One region of the Pseudomonas vranovensis genome, then DNA from elsewhere that is predicted to be linked to it. Evidence: predicted binding sites of a transcription regulator. Region 1 holds the regulator's gene; the other holds the start of a gene.

Evidence for each region. Region 1 encodes FliA, which starts transcription of late flagellar genes. Its sites were predicted from a motif close to CTAAAGTTTNNNNNNNNNNNGCCGNTAA; they were not measured.
Region 2: the regulator FliA is predicted to act here: its motif matches at 2,491-2,518, upstream of ABVN19_RS19385 (methyl-accepting chemotaxis protein).

What each region holds. Positions count from the first base shown of each region.
Region 1 covers NZ_CP159259.1:3,265,533-3,273,391, forward strand. The annotation lists gene ABVN19_RS15190 (chemotaxis response regulator protein-glutamate methylesterase) at 1-508, opposite strand, end outside; gene ABVN19_RS15195 (chemotaxis protein CheA) at 553-2,766, opposite strand; gene ABVN19_RS15200 (protein phosphatase CheZ) at 2,779-3,567, opposite strand; gene ABVN19_RS15205 (chemotaxis response regulator CheY) at 3,588-3,962, opposite strand; gene fliA (RNA polymerase sigma factor FliA) at 4,067-4,807, opposite strand; gene fleN (flagellar synthesis regulator FleN) at 4,804-5,637, opposite strand; gene flhF (flagellar biosynthesis protein FlhF) at 5,757-7,067, opposite strand; gene flhA (flagellar biosynthesis protein FlhA) at 7,079-7,859, opposite strand, start outside.
Region 2 covers NZ_CP159259.1:4,152,665-4,160,523, forward strand. The annotation lists gene pcaG (protocatechuate 3,4-dioxygenase subunit alpha) at 1-592, opposite strand, end outside; gene pcaH (protocatechuate 3,4-dioxygenase subunit beta) at 603-1,322, opposite strand; gene ABVN19_RS19380 (neutral zinc metallopeptidase) at 1,523-2,404, shown strand; gene ABVN19_RS19385 (methyl-accepting chemotaxis protein) at 2,603-4,522, shown strand; gene ggt (gamma-glutamyltransferase) at 4,618-6,285, opposite strand; gene ABVN19_RS19395 (LysR family transcriptional regulator) at 6,403-7,299, opposite strand; gene ABVN19_RS19400 (NAD(P)H-dependent oxidoreductase) at 7,367-7,859, opposite strand, start outside.

The DNA of each region.
Region 1 (7,859 bases):
GCGCAGCGGCGCGCGGCGCAGGGCTGGCGCCCAGGCTGCTGACACTTGGCTGGGCGTGGGCCACTGGCTGGGGGGCAGGCGTGGGGCTGGCAAAGGCGCTGAAGCGACGGTTGCTGCGCGAAATGGTGTGGACCTTTTCGCACAGCAGTTGCTTGACCTTCTCGGGGTTGCGCGAGATGTCTTCGAAGTTCTTGGGCAGGTAGTCGACCGCACCGGCATCCAGCGCATCGAGGGTTACCCGGGCGCCTTCGTGGGTCAGCGAGGAGAACATCAACACCGGGGTCGGGCAGCGCTGCATGATGTGCCGCACGGCGGTGATGCCGTCCATCATGGGCATTTCATAGTCCATGGTGATGACATCGGGCTTGAGCGACAGTGCCTGGTCGATCGCTTCCTTGCCGTTGGTCGCGGTACCCACGACCTGGATAGTCGGGTCCGCTGAAAGAATTTCCGAGACACGGCGGCGGAAGAAACCGGAATCATCCACCACCAGGACCTTGACTGCCATAAACACTCCATTAGGGGGCGCGGCGTGACGCCGCGCCACCAGAATCAAATACGCCGGGCGGCGTAACGCTTGAGCATGCTCGGCACATCGAGGATCAGCGCAATGCGCCCGTCACCAGTAATGGTGGCGCCCGACATGCCCGGGGTGCCCTGGAGCATCTTGCCCAGCGGTTTGATGACCACTTCTTCCTGGCCCACCAGTTGATCGACAACGAAGCCGATCCGCTGGGTGCCTACCGAAAGGATCACCACGTGCCCTTCGCGTTGCTCTTCATGAGCGGCGGAACTGACCAGCCAGCGCTTGAGGTAGAACAGCGGCAAGGCTTTGTCGCGCACGATCACGACCTCCTGGCCGTCGACCACGTTTGTGCGCGACAGGTCCAGATGGAAGATCTCGTTGACGTTGACCAGCGGGAAGGCGAACGCCTGGTTGCCCAGCATCACCATCAGGGTCGGCATGATCGCCAGGGTCAGCGGGACCTTGATGACGATCTTCGAGCCCAGCCCCTTGGTCGAGTAGATATTGATCGAGCCGTTGAGCTGGGCGATCTTGGTTTTCACCACGTCCATGCCCACGCCACGCCCGGAGACGTCCGAGATCTCGGTCTTGGTCGAGAAGCCCGGGGCGAAGATCAGGTTGTAGCACTCGGTGTCGCTCAGGCGCTCGGCGGCATCCTTGTCCATCACCCCGCGTTTGACCGCAATGGCGCGCAGGACGTTGGCGTCCATGCCCTTGCCGTCATCGGAGATCGACAACAGGATGTGATCGCCCTCCTGCTCGGCCGACAGCACCACCTTGCCGCTGCGGGTCTTGCCGGCGGCTTCGCGCTCTTCGGGAGTTTCGATGCCGTGGTCGACGGCGTTGCGCACCAAGTGCACCAACGGGTCGGCCAGCGCCTCGACGAGGTTCTTGTCGAGGTCGGTTTCTTCACCGACCAGCTCGAGGTTGATCTCTTTCTTCAACTGCCTGGCCAGGTCGCGCACCAGTCGCGGGAAGCGCCCGAAGACCTTCTTGATCGGCTGCATGCGGGTTTTCATCACCGCGGTCTGCAAGTCGGCCGTGACCACGTCAAGGTTCGACACCGCCTTGGACATGGCTTCATCGCCGCTGTTCAGACCCAGGCGCACCAGGCGGTTACGCACCAGCACCAGCTCGCCGACCATGTTCATGATCTCGTCCAGGCGTGCAGTATCGACCCGCACGGTGGTTTCCGCTTCGCTGGCCGGGTGCTTCTCGGCAGTGGGCGACGGCTGTCGGGCCGGTGCGGGTGCGGCAGCCTTGGCAGGCGCAGCCGGGGCCGTTGGTTTGGCAGCCGCCACCGGGGTCGGGGCCGGTGCAGGCTTGGCCGCTACCGCCGCGGTTGGCGACGCGGCCGGGGCCACGCTGTCGGGGGTGAACTTGCCCTTGCCGTGCAGTTCATCGAGCAGGGCTTCGAATTCGTGTTCGCTGATGTGATCGCCGGCTGGCTCGGATGTCGGCGCAGACGCCTGGGCCGCAGCAGCAGGCAACGCATCGACGGCAAAGGTGCCCTTGCCATGCAATTGGTCAAGCAACGCTTCGAATTCGTCATCGGTGATTTCGTCGCTGGCACCCTGGGCCGCTACCGGTTCCGCCACCGCGGGCGCCGCAAGGCTGTCGGGGGCGAACTGGCCTTTGCCGTGCAACTGGTCGAGCAACGACTCGAACTCGGCATCGGTAATTTCATCGCTGGCGGCGTCGGGTGCCTGGGCCTGGGCTTCAGCCTCGGCCTTGACGGCATTGAGCGAGTCGAGCAGTTGTTCGAACTCGGTATCGGTAATGTCCGCTTCGGCAGCAACCGGGGCTTCTGGCGCCGGCTCTGGTGCCGACGCCGGTGCCTGCTCGGCGCCAGCCGGCTCGGCCAGGCGCGACAAGGCCGCCAGCAGCTCAGGCGTGGCCGGGGTGACATCGGTGCGCTCACGCACTTGGCCGAACATGCTGTTGACGGTATCCAGGGCTTCCAGGACCACGTCCATCAGCTCGGCATCGACGCGCCGCTCACCCTTGCGCAGGATGTCGAAAACGTTTTCGGCGATGTGGCAGCACTCCACCAGCTCGTTGAGCTGGAGGAAGCCGGCGCCCCCTTTTACAGTGTGAAAACCGCGAAAGATCGCATTGAGCAGGTCGGCATCATCCGGACGGCTTTCCAGCTCGACCAGTTGCTCGGACAGTTGCTCAAGAATCTCGCCGGCTTCTACCAGAAAATCCTGAAGGATTTCTTCATCGGCGCCGAAGCTCATTAAACGTGCTCCCTAAAAACCCAGGCTGGACAGCAGATCATCGACATCGTCCTGACCGGACACAACGTCTTCACGTTTATCGGCATGAATCTGCGGACCTTCACCCCGGGCCGGATGTTTTTCTTGATCTTTTTCAGCACGCAGCTGCTGGTGGTCATGTTCGATACCGGCAAAGCGGTCGACCTGACTGGCCATCAGCACGAGCTTGAGCAGATTGCTTTCTACTTCGGTGACCAGCGCAGTAACGCGCTTGATCACCTGGCCGGTCAGGTCTTGGTAGTCCTGAGCCAGCAGAATGTCGTTGAGGTGCCCGGCGACCTTGCGGTTGCCCTCGGCGCTGCGCGTCAGGAAACTGTCGACGCGCTTGGCCAGCTCACGAAACTCCGGTGCCGCCACTTCGCGACGCATGAAGCGCTGCCAGTCAACGCTCAGCGCCCTCGCCTCTTCGCCCAGCTCATTGAGTACCGGGGTACTCGCTTCGACCAGGTCCATGGTGCGGTTGGCCGCGCCTTCGGTCAGCTTGACCACGTAGGACAGGCGCTCGGTCGCGTCGGTGATCTGCGACACTTCTTCGGCCTGCGGCATGTGCGGGTCGATCTGAAAGCTGACGATCGCACTGTGCAGCTCGCGCGTAAGCTTGCCGACTTCCTGGTACAGGCCACGGTCACGGGTCTGGTTCAGCTGATGGATCAGTTGTACCGCGTCGCCGAACTTGCCTCGCTCGAGGCTGTCGACCAGCTCCTGGGCGTGCTTCTTGAGCGTGGACTCGAACTCGCCCAAGGATGTTTGTGTTTGCTCCATAGCGCCCCCGTGGCGTGTCTTCAGCTGTTGACGCGCTCGAAGATCTTCTCGATCTTTTCTTTCAGCACCTGGGCCGTGAAAGGCTTGACCACATAGCCGTTGACGCCGGCCTGGGCCGCTTCGATGATCTGCTCGCGCTTGGCCTCGGCGGTGACCATCAGCACCGGCAGGTGCTTGAGGCGCTCGTCGGCGCGCACTTTGCGCAGCAGGTCGATGCCGGACATGCCAGGCATGTTCCAGTCGGTCACGAGAAAGTCGAAATGGCCGCTTTCGAGCATCGGCAATGCGGTGTTGCCGTCGTCAGCTTCCTGGGTGTTGGTGAAGCCCAGGTCACGCAGCAGGTTCTTGATGATCCGCCGCATCGTCGAGAAATCGTCGACGATGAGGATTTTCATGTCTTTGTTCAATTAGACCTCCAAGCAGTCTTTAACGCGCTCAGCGCAGAACGCGCATTCAATCAATTCGGGCACTACATTTCGCGACTGCATTGAACCTGCGTTCAACGCGCTCGCCATTCTCCCAGGCGACTGCGCAAACGCGCTGCACACTGGCTGTGCAACTGGCTGACACGTGACTCGCTGACCCCCAGGACCTCACCGATTTCCTTGAGGTTCAGCTCTTCGTCGTAGTACAGGGCCAGGACCAGACGCTCACGTTCCGGCAGGTTGGCGATGGCGTCGGCCAAGGCTGCCTGGAAACGCTCGTCTTCCAGGTCGCGCGACGGCTCGAGCTGGGCACTGGCGCCATCCTCGTGCAGGCCTTCGTGTTCGCCGTCCTGCAACAGGTCGTCGAAACTGAACAGGCGACTGCCCAGGGTGTCATTCAAGATCCCGTAGTAATCATCGAGACTCAATTGAAGTTCGGCAGCAACCTCGTGATCTTTAGCGTCACGACCGGTTTTTGCTTCAATTGCGCGAATCGCGTCGCTGACCATACGGGTGTTGCGGTGAACCGAACGTGGCGCCCAGTCCCCTTTACGCACTTCGTCCAACATTGCGCCGCGGATTCGGATGCCGGCGTAGGTCTCGAAACTGGCACCCTTACTGGCGTCGTACTTGTTGGACACCTCGAGCAGGCCGATCATGCCGGCCTGGATCAGATCCTCCACCTGCACACTGGCCGGCAGACGCGCCAGCAGGTGATAGGCGATGCGCTTGACCAACGGCGCATAACGCTCGATCAACTCATACTGGGCATCTCGCGATGCCTTGCTGTACATCCGATATCCGCTGGCGCTCATAGCACAGGGCCCGCGCTCGTCGGCTGCACCAGGCGCTCGACGAAAAACTCCAGGTGACCCCGCGGGTTGGCCGGCAACGGCCAGGTGTCGACTTTCTGGGCAATGGCCTTGAATGCCAGCGCGCACTTGGAACGCGGGAAGGCTTCATAGACCGCACGCTGCTTTTGCACCGCCTTGCGCACGCATTCGTCGTACGGAACGGCGCCGACGTATTGTAGGGCCACGTCCAGGAAGCGATCCGTGACCTTGGTCAACTTGGCGAACAGGTTGCGACCTTCCTGCGGACTCTGCGCCATATTGGCCAGCACGCGGAAACGGTTCATGCCGTAATCGCGATTGAGCAGCTTGATCAGCGCGTAGGCGTCGGTGATCGAGGTCGGCTCGTCGCACACCACCAGCAGCACTTCCTGCGCGGCGCGGACAAAACTGACCACCGAGTCACCGATACCCGCAGCGGTGTCGATCACCAACACATCGAGGTTGTCACCCAGTTCGCTGAACGCCTGGATCAGGCCTGCGTGCTGTGCCGGTGCCAGGTGCACCATGCTCTGTGTGCCAGAGGCGGCCGGTACGATGCGCACACCGCCCGGCCCCTGCAACAGCACGTCGCGCAATTCACAGCGGCCTTCGATGACGTCAGCCAGGGTCCGCTTGGGAGTAAGCCCCAGCAGGACGTCGACATTGGCCAGGCCCAGGTCGGCGTCCAGCAGCATGACCCGACGGCCAAGCTCTGCCAACGCCAACGACAGGTTCACCGACACATTGGTCTTGCCGACGCCACCTTTACCGCCTGTTACGGCGATTACCTGTACGGGATGCATGCTACCCATGTTTGTTCAATACCTTGTCTTGCTTAGACCGAGGCCACATAGCCGGCTGCGCTTTCAACACCTGAAAAATGCATGGCAGACCATCAATGCAGATACTTTGCAACGTCTTCACAATCACCTCAGCCAACACGCTTGCCGTGGCTGTGGTAGAGATCAGCGAACATATCGGCCATCGCCTCTTCGCTGGGCTCCTCCTGCATCTGCACGCTGACCGCACGGCTCACCAGCTGGTGGCGACGCGGCAAGTGCAGATCGTCAGGAATGCGCGGCCCATCGGTTAGATAGGCCACTGGCAATTCATGACTGATGGCCAGGCTCAGGACTTCGCCGAGGCTGGCCGTTTCATCAAGCTTGGTCAGGATGCACCCGGCCAGCCCACAGCGCTTGTAGCTGTGATAGGCGGCAGTGAGCACCTGCTTCTGGCTGGTCGTCGCCAGCACCAGGTAATTCTTGGCCGCAATGCCGCGTCCGGCAAGGGTTTCAAGCTGCATGCGCAGGGCCGGGTCACTGGCCTGCAGGCCGGCGGTGTCAATCAGGATCACTCGCTTGCGCAGCAGCGGCTCCAGCGCCTGGGCCAGCGATTGGCCGGGGTCGACGTGGGTTACCGAGACGTTGAGGATGCGGCCCAGGGTCTTGAGCTGCTCCTGCGCGCCAATACGGAAACTGTCCATGCTCACCAGGGCCATGTTCTGCGCGCCGTACTTGAGCACATAGCGCGCCGCCAGCTTGGCCAGAGTGGTGGTCTTGCCCATGCCGGCCGGGCCGACCATGGCAATGACGCCGCCCTCTTCGATCGGCTCGACTTCCGGCACATGGATACGCCGCGCCAGGTGCGCCAGCAGCATGCGCCAGGCATGGCGCGGTTCGTCGATACCGGCGATCTGGTCGAGCAGCTCACGAGCAATCGGGCCGGTCAGGCCAATGCGCTGCAGGCGCCGCCAGAGGTTGGCCTGCTGTGGCTGGCTGCCCTGCAGCTGGCTCCAGGCAAGCGAACCCAACTGCACTTCGAGCAATTCACGCAACCCATTGAGTTCCGAGCGCATGGCATCGAACAGGCGCGGGTCGACCGGTGCCGGCGCAGGTACCTGCGGCGCGACCGGCTCATCCACGTGCGTGTCGACCAGCGGCTCGGAGGCGGTCAGCGGCAGGCCGGCGAACAGCTGGCGGTTGGCATCGTCGCTGTCGTTGCGGGTACTGAGCTCGGCCTGGGCCGTGACAATTCGCGACTGCGTCTTGCGCAGTTCATCTTCCAGTTCCACATTCGGAACCCGTGGCGCCAGGGCAGACAGCTTGTAGTCCAGCGCAGCCGTCAGCTCGACACCGCCAGCAATCCGTCGGTTGCCGATGATGGCGGCATCAGCCCCCAGCTCATCTCGAACCAGCTTCATGGCTTGACGCATATCGGCAGCGAAAAAACGCTTAACTTGCATAACCCACTACCTCAGCCGTTGGGGCCTACTGTGGCAACGATGGTAACTTGCTTGTTGTCAGGTATTTCCTGATACGCCAAAACATGCAAATTCGGTACAGCCAGGCGACCAAAGCGCGACAGCATTGCACGTACCGGTCCTGCGACCAGCAGGATCGCCGGCTGCCCCTGCATCTCTTGACGCTGGGCAGCCTCGATCAACGAACGCTGAAGCTTTTCAGCCATGCTCGGCTCAAGAAGAACACCGTCTTCCTGACCTTGCCCGGCCCTTTGCAGACTATTGAGCAAAATCTGTTCCAACCTTGGCTCCAGGGTGATCACAGGCAGCTCGGACTCAACGCCGACAATGCTTTGCACGATGGCGCGACACAATCCGACGCGCACCACTGCCACCAACGCGGCGGTATCTTGACTCTTGCCGGCATTATTGGCGATGGCCTCGGCAATGCTGCGGATATCACGTACCGGCACCTGCTCGGCAAGCAGCGCCTGCAGCACCTTGAGCAGACCCGACAATGAAATGACACCCGGCACCAGTTCCTCGGCAAGTTTAGGCGATGCCTTGGCCAGCACCTGCAACAGTTGCTGGACCTCTTCGTGGCCGATCAACTCATGGCAGTGCTTGTGCAGAATCTGGTTGAGGTGGGTGGCGACCACGGTACTGGCATCCACCACGGTGTAGCCCAGCGACTGCGCCTGGCTGCGTTGGCCGACGTCGATCCACACCGCCTCCAGGCCGAAGGCCGGGTCGCGGGCGGCAATGCCGTTGAGGGTGCCGAACACCTGCCCCGGG
Region 2 (7,859 bases), 890 kb from region 1:
ACACCGTCTCGCCTTCCCCCTGAATCCGGATATCAAAGCGATAGGCCAGCTTCCCATCCACCTCACACCGTGTCGCCACCAACGTCTCGCGACGCTGCGGTTGCTCGATCAGGTTGAGCACCGGGCACTGCGCATTGGCCTGCGCCTCGTCATCGAAGTACAGCCGCGTCTGCAGGTGAATGTTGATCCCCCGCGCAAACAGACTGACATTGATGTGCGGCGCCATCGGCACACCGGCCGCGTTGCACACTACGCCAGGCTTGATGGTGTTCAACGTCCACTCACCGGCATCGAAGGTGGTGGCCGTACGGCCAAAGCTGTTGAATGGCTGCTCCAGGTCGAAGTCGCCCTGGTACTGGCCATTGTGATCGGCCTGCCAGAACTCCAGGAACGAGTCGCGCACCAGGTGGCCATTGCCGTCGTAGACGTTGCCAAACACCAGGATGTGCTCACCCGGCGCATCCGGGCGGGCCATGCGATTCCAGATTTCCTGGTCACGGGTCGGGTTGCCGGCAGCTTCAAGGGCCAGGCCGATGTGAACATACGGGCCGGCCGTCTGCGAAGGGGTTTCCGGCAGCAATTGAATGGGCATAGTCACCTCCTCAGCGGTTTTCGAAGTGGGTCTTGCGCTGGCCGCGCAACACGATGTCGAAGCGATAGGCCAGGCTGTCCATCGGGTTGGCGTTGCTCATGTCCAACCGGGCAATCAGGCTCTGCACCGCCTCGGGATTGGCGATCGACTTGACGATCGGGCACATCGGAATCAACGGATCGCCTTCAAAATACAGCTGGGTGATCAACCGCGTGGCAATCGACGGGCCGCTGATCGACACGTGAATATGCGCTGGCCGCCAGTCGTTGGGGCCGTTGCGCCATGGGTACGGGCCCGGCTTGATGGTGCGGAAGCTGTAGTAGCCATCGCTATCGGTCAAAGCACGGCCGACACCACCGAAGTTGGGGTCCAGCGGGGCGAGGTAGCGGTCGTTCTTGTGGCGGTAGCGGCCACCGGCGTTGGCCTGCCAGATCTCCACCAGCGTATGCGGGATCGGCTTGCCGTACTGGTCGCACACACGGCCGGCAAGGATGATCCGCTCTCCGATCGGCAGGCCGCCATTGTTGAAATTGAGCAGCAGGTCGTGGTCATGCTCGCCGAATTTCAGGTGCGAGAAGTCCGGTCCGGTGCTTTCACTGATCGACTGGGGAATGCTCACCAGTGCCTGGCGCGGCGAACGGGCAATGGAGGTTTTGTAGTCCGGGGTCAAGGCCTTGGGGTGCCAGTTGCGATCACGGATAGCGAAGCGACTGTTGTCTTGTGCAGACATGCCGTTCTCCTGTCTTGGAATTATTGGAACACCTGGGCGTGGCAGGCGAGCTTGCAGTTTCCGGCATGTCCGGCATCGGCGATATTGAAAAGAGCCCTCACAATCATAACCATATGGTTATGTGAGCATCAGGAATCTGACAGAGCGAGGCCCGGTGAACTAATCTTTGAGCTCATGTTTCCAAGCTCGGGAGAGCACTCATGCAATGGCGAAAAGGCAGGCGTAGCGACAATGTGGTCGATGCCCGAGGCGAGGGCGGTGGCGGCATGCGCTTCGGCGGTGGCAAGGGCCTGAGCATCGGTGCGATCCTGCTGATCGTCGGTATCGGCTGGATCACCGGGCAAGATCCTTTGCAGATTCTCGGCCAACTGGCCGGGCAGATGGACCAGCAAAGTGCTCCGGTCAGCACGGGCCCTGCCAAGGCACCTCCGGCCAACGATGAGCAGGCCGAGTTCGTTGCCTCGATCCTCGGCGATACCGAAGACACCTGGCGGGCGATCTTTGCCCAGGCCGGCCGCCAATACAAAGACCCGACCCTGACCCTGTTCAGCGGCCAGATCAATTCGGCCTGCGGCTTCGCCTCCTCGGCGGTCGGGCCGTTCTATTGCCCAGCCGACCAGAAGGTCTACCTGGACATGAGCTTCTTTCGTGAAATGGAGCAGCGCTTCGCCGCCGCCGGCGACTTCGCCCAGGCCTACGTGATTGCCCACGAAGTCGGCCACCATGTGCAGACCCTGCTCGGCGTGTCGGCCAAGGTCCAGGCGGCACGCCAGCGGGGCGAACGCATGGAAGGCGACAATGGCTTGCTGGTACGCCAGGAACTGCAGGCCGATTGCCTGGCCGGCGTCTGGGCCTACCAGGCGCAACAACGCCTGAACTGGCTGGAGCCGGGAGACATTGAAGAGGCCCTGAACGCTGCCAATGCCATCGGCGATGATCGGCTGCAGCAGAAAGGCCAAGGCCGGGTGGTGCCGGACTCCTTCACCCACGGCACCTCGCAACAGCGCGTGCGCTGGTTCAAGACCGGCTTCGCCAAGGGCGACATCAACCAGTGCGATACCTTTACCAGCCGCGCCCTCTGAACACTCGTCCCTGATGCACGGCAGCCCCTTCAGGCTGCCGTTTACATACCTGGTTACGACCGCCGGTCATTTTTGCCGAAAAAGCGTTTCAGCTCCGCGCCGAGCCGCCGATAACCCGTGCTCAAGTACATCGACTGGCTACAACAACAACCTTCCAGCGATACGGATCAAGACGCACAACGTTCCTGGAGGGATTGCATGAATAGCTGGTTTGCCAACATCAGCGTCAACCTGAAACTCGGCCTGGGCTTCGGCCTGGTGCTGCTGCTCACCAGCCTGCTGGCCCTGACCGGCTGGAACAGCATGGGTGGGCTGATCGACCGCAGCAACTGGATGAGCGACATCACCCAGCTCAACAGCGACCTGACCAACCTGCGCATCACGCGCCTGCAATACATGCTGACCAACGGCGACGATGCCACCGCTGGCACCGTGCAGGTCAAGCTCAATGCCTTCAGCGAACAACAGCAAAAGCTGCTCAAGAACTTCAAGAGCCCGGAAAACGTCAAGCTGCTTCAGGAACTGGGCCAGACCATCAGCGAATACCAGGTGTCGATCAACAAGATGCGCGCCGGTTACAAAACCAGCCTGGCCGCCCGTGATGCGATGAACCTGGCCGCCGCGCGCGCCATCGACCTGGTCGAGGCGATCAACCGCGACATCCTTGCCCTGCCCGAAGGCGACGCCAGCCGTCTGGAGCAATTCCGCACCATCACCCAGGCCAAGGAGCAGCTGTTCCAGGTGCGCCTGGCCGTGCGCAGCTACATTGCCGACATCAGCAGCGAAGCCGAGCAACTGGCCCTGCGCCAGCTCGATGGCGCCCTGGCCGAAATTGCCAGCCTGAACCGCCAGATGCCGCACGAAGCCGCTCGCATCCAGCAGTTTGAAAGCGCAGTGCTGGCCTACCGCGATGCCGTGCGTCAGTTCCGCGATGCCACCGCCGACGTTGCCGTGGCCCGCCAGGAAATGACCGTACAAGGCGCCACCATCGTCAAGATCAGCGACGCCTTGTACAAGATCCAGCTCGAACGCCGCGACAGCGAAAGCGCCCAGGCCCGTACCCTGCAATTGACCGCCACCCTGCTGGCACTGTTGGTGGGTGTATTGGCTGCGGTGGTCATCACCCGCCAGATCACCCGTCCGCTGCGCGAGACCCTGGCCGTGGTGGAAAAAATCGCCGCCGGCGACCTCACCCACAACCTGCGCGTTACTCGCCGCGACGAACTGGGCGTATTGCAGCAAGGCATCCAGCGCATGGGCGAGACCCTGCGTGACCTGATCAGCGGCATCCGCGACGGCGTCACCCAGATCGCCAGCGCCGCCGAAGAACTCTCGGCCGTGACCGAAGAAACCAGCGCCGGGGTCAACAGCCAGAAAGTCGAGACCGACCAGGTCGCCACCGCCATGCACGAAATGGCCGCCACCGTGCAGGAAGTGGCGCGCAACGCCGAACATGCCTCGGCCGCCGCCACCGATGCCGACTCGCAAGCCCGTGCCGGTGATCAGGTCGTCGCCGAAGCCATCAGCCAGATCGAACGCCTGGCCGAAGAAGTACACCGTTCGACCGAGGCCATGGGGCTGCTGCAGCAAGAAAGCCAGAAGATCGGCAGCGTCATGGACGTGATCAAGTCAGTGGCCGAGCAAACCAACCTGCTGGCCCTGAACGCGGCCATCGAAGCGGCCCGGGCCGGTGAAGCCGGACGCGGTTTTGCCGTGGTGGCCGACGAGGTCCGGGGCTTGGCTCAGCGCACGCAAAAGTCCACCGAAGAGATCGAAGAATTGGTGGCCGGCCTGCAGAGCGGTACCCAGCAAGTGGCCAATGTGATGCTCGGCAGCCGCAACCTGACCGACAGCAGCGTCGAACTGACCCGCAAGGCTGGCGCCTCGCTGGAAAGCATCACTCGCACGGTTTCGAACATTCAGTCGATGAATCAGCAGATTGCCGCTGCGGCCGAACAGCAGAGCGCAGTGGCCGAACAAATCAGCCGCAGCATCCTCAACGTGCGCGATGTGTCGGAACAGACCGCGGCGGCCAGTGACGAAACTGCGGCCTCCAGTGTCGAGCTGGCCCGGTTGGGCAACCAGCTGCAGACCATGGTCAGCCACTTCCGGGTGTAAACGCATCGCGGGGCAAGTCGAGACGTCGCACCGCCGCTCCTACACAAAACCTGTGGAGCGGCGGTGCGACTTGCCCCGCGATCAACCGCCAGTGTTTATTTAACGACGTGTCCCACTCCCCGCCCACGCGGGTCGGATGCCGTCTCCAGCGCCGTGCCATTGACCCGGATCGCCTGGATGTCACCCATCTCCCAACCCTGGTCTTCCAGGGTGTAGCCCATCTTTTTCAGCTCGTCCGCCACCTTGCCGGTGAGCGGTGCATAGGCATCGAAGTAGATAGTGTCTTTAGGCAGCAACTGGTGATGAACCCGCTGCGCCGCCACGGCTTTCTCCAGTGGCAGGTTGTAGTCGTACAGGTTGTTCAGCACCTGGAAGATCGAGGTGAAGATCCGCGAACCACCCGGCGTCCCCAGCACCAGGGTGACCTTGCCGTCACGGGTGACCAGGGTCGGGGCCATGGATGAGAGCATGCGCTTGCCCGGCTCGATGGCGTTGGCATCACCGCCCACCACACCAAAGGCATTGGCGACACCTGGCTTGGAGCTGAAGTCGTCCATCTCGTCGTTGAGCAAGAAGCCTGCGCCCTTGACCACCACGCCACTGCCGTAGTCCCAGTTCAGGGTGTAGGTGTTGCTGACCGCGTTACCCTGCTTGTCGACGATGGAGAAGTGGGTGGTCTGGTGTGGTTCAAGGCCCGGGCGGACTTTCTCGGTTTCGGAAATGGCTGTCGGGTTGACCTCCTGGGCACGCTTGGCCAGGTAATCCTTGGCGATCAACTTATCCACAGGCACCTTGGAGAATGCCGGGTCGCCCAGGTAGTCGGCACGGTCGGCGAACACGCGCTTTTCGATTTCGGCCAGCAAGTGGATGTAGCGCGCCGAGTTCAGGTCAACGCCCTTGAAGTCGGCCGCACGGTTTTCCTTGATACCCAGCAGTTGGGCCAGGGCCACGCCGCCAGAGCTTGGCAGCGGTGCGGTGTAGACCACGTTGCCACGCCACTCGATACCCATCGGGTCACGCCATACCGCTTTGTAGTCCTTCAGGTCTTCCTTGCTGATCAGGCCTTTGTCAGCCTGCATCTGCGCCACCAGCAGGTCGGCGGTCTTGCCCTGGTAGAACTCGCTAACACCTTTGTCGGCAATGCGCTCCAGGGTTTGCGCCAGCTCCGGCTGCTTGAAGGTCTCGCCGACTTTCATGTTGCCGAAGTAGTCGTTGAAGTTGGTGCTGTCCTTGAACAGGCCCAGGGCATCTTCGCGGTACTGGTACTGCTTTTCAGCGATCTTGAAGCCGTTCTTCGCGTAGCCCACCGCCGGGGTGATCAGCTCGGCCCAGGGCAACTTGCCGAACTTCTGATGCGCCTCCCACAAGCCCATCACTGTACCCGGTACACCGGCGGCGCGGGCGCCGACCAGGCTCAGGTTCTCGATGATCTCGCCTTTTTCGTCCAGGTACATGTTGCGGCTGGCGGCTTTTGGCGCCACTTCGCGGTAGTCGAGGAAGTACGGCTTGCCGTCCATGTACAAGGTCATGAAACCGCCGCCGCCGATGTTGCCGGCTTCGGGATAGGTCACGGCCAGGGTGAACGCGGTGGCTACAGCGGCATCGACCGCGTTGCCACCTTTTTTCAGGATTTCGGCGGCCACCTGTGCACCATATTGATCAGGTGCGGCTACCGCGCCACCTTCCAGCGTCACGGCGTAAGCCGATGAACTGGCGATTATCGCGGCACTCAGGCCCAGGGTTCGGAACATCACAACGCGCATGAGAGCTTCCTTGGTGTTGTTTTCGTTGAACAGCCATTAAGGCTTATGTCCGAAAACTAATCAAACACCGCAAGAAAATGCGCCGCAGGCAGGCAGGTTTTGTCGCAGCCGGAGTAGTCAGCAGGCGTAGACCGCCAGTTTGTGCTGGATGAAATCGAGAAAGCACTGGATGCGCAGCGCCAACTGCGAGTTGCGGTAGTACACCGCATTGATCGGCTGGCGATAGCCGCTGTTGTACTCGCCGAGCACCACCTGGAGGCCGCCGGCGCGAATGTCTTCATGGGTCATGAAGTGCGACAGGCAAGCGATGCCCTCACCGGCCAGGGCCAGTTCGCGCAGGGTCTCGCCGCTGGACGCCGACAGGCTCGGGCGTATCAGCAAGCGGTCACCTTCGGCATGGCGCAGCGGCCAGTGGTTGAGGGTTTCGGTCTGGGTGAAACCAAGCAGCGCATGCGCCTGCAGGTCTTCGACCCGCTCGGGTGTGCCATGGTGCGCCAGGTAGGCGGGGCTGGCCAGCACATTCAACGGGCTGCATCCCAGCGAGCGGGCATGCAGGCTGGAGTCGGCCAGCTCGCCGATACGAATGGCGACGTCGGTGCTCTGCTCGATCAGGTCGATGATCAGGTCGCTGGTGTTGAGCTCCAGCTGGATCTGCGGATACAGCGCACGGAACTCGCCCACCCAGGGCACAATGGCGTGCAGCATGAAAGGCAAGGCAGCATTGATGCGCAGGCGGCCGGAAGGTGTCTGGTGGTGCACCGAGAGGTGCTCTTCGAGTTCGTCCATCTGCTGCAGGATCGACTTGGCCCGTTCGAAGAAAAACCGTCCCTCTTCGGTCAGGTCCATGCGCCGGGTGGTGCGGTTGATCAGCGTGGTGCCCAGCTTGGTCTCCAGGCGCGACAGGGTCCGGCTGATTGCCGAAGGCGTCTGCCCGCCCTGCTCGGCGGCAGCGGAGATCGAGCCGCACTCGATCACCGAGACGAACACCTGCAATTCATCGGACCTGGCTTTCACGGCTGTACCTTGGGGTGAGCAACAGCCGTGATAGATAGCCGCTTGGCGCGGCCAACGCAAGGACTCATCAGGCCGGTGTCTGGAAAACCCGGGCCAGGTGCTGCTCGTAGGCGGCCACGGCGGCCTCGACGTTCGGGCGCTTCATTACATCCACTGCCAGGTAGGTAGGCAAACCGCTCATACCGAGGAACTGGTTGGCCTTGTGGAACGGGAAGTACACCGCATCCACACCCTTGCCCTCGAAGAAATCGCTGGGGTCGTCAAAGGCTTGCTGCGGCGCGTTCCAGGTCAGCGACAGCATGTACTGCTTACCGTGGATCAGGCCGCCGCTGCCATACTTTTGCGAGGCATCGGAACGGGTGCGGCCATCGTTGGCGTACAGGCTGCCGTGGCCGGCGGTGAAGACTTCGTCCAGGTACTGCTTGACGGTCCAGGGCGCGCCCATCCACCAGCCGGGCATCTGGTAGATGATCACATCGGCCCAGAGGAATTTCTGCACTTCTTCGGCATTGTCGTAGCCACCGTCGATATAGGTGGTCTTGACGTCGAAGCCTGCACGG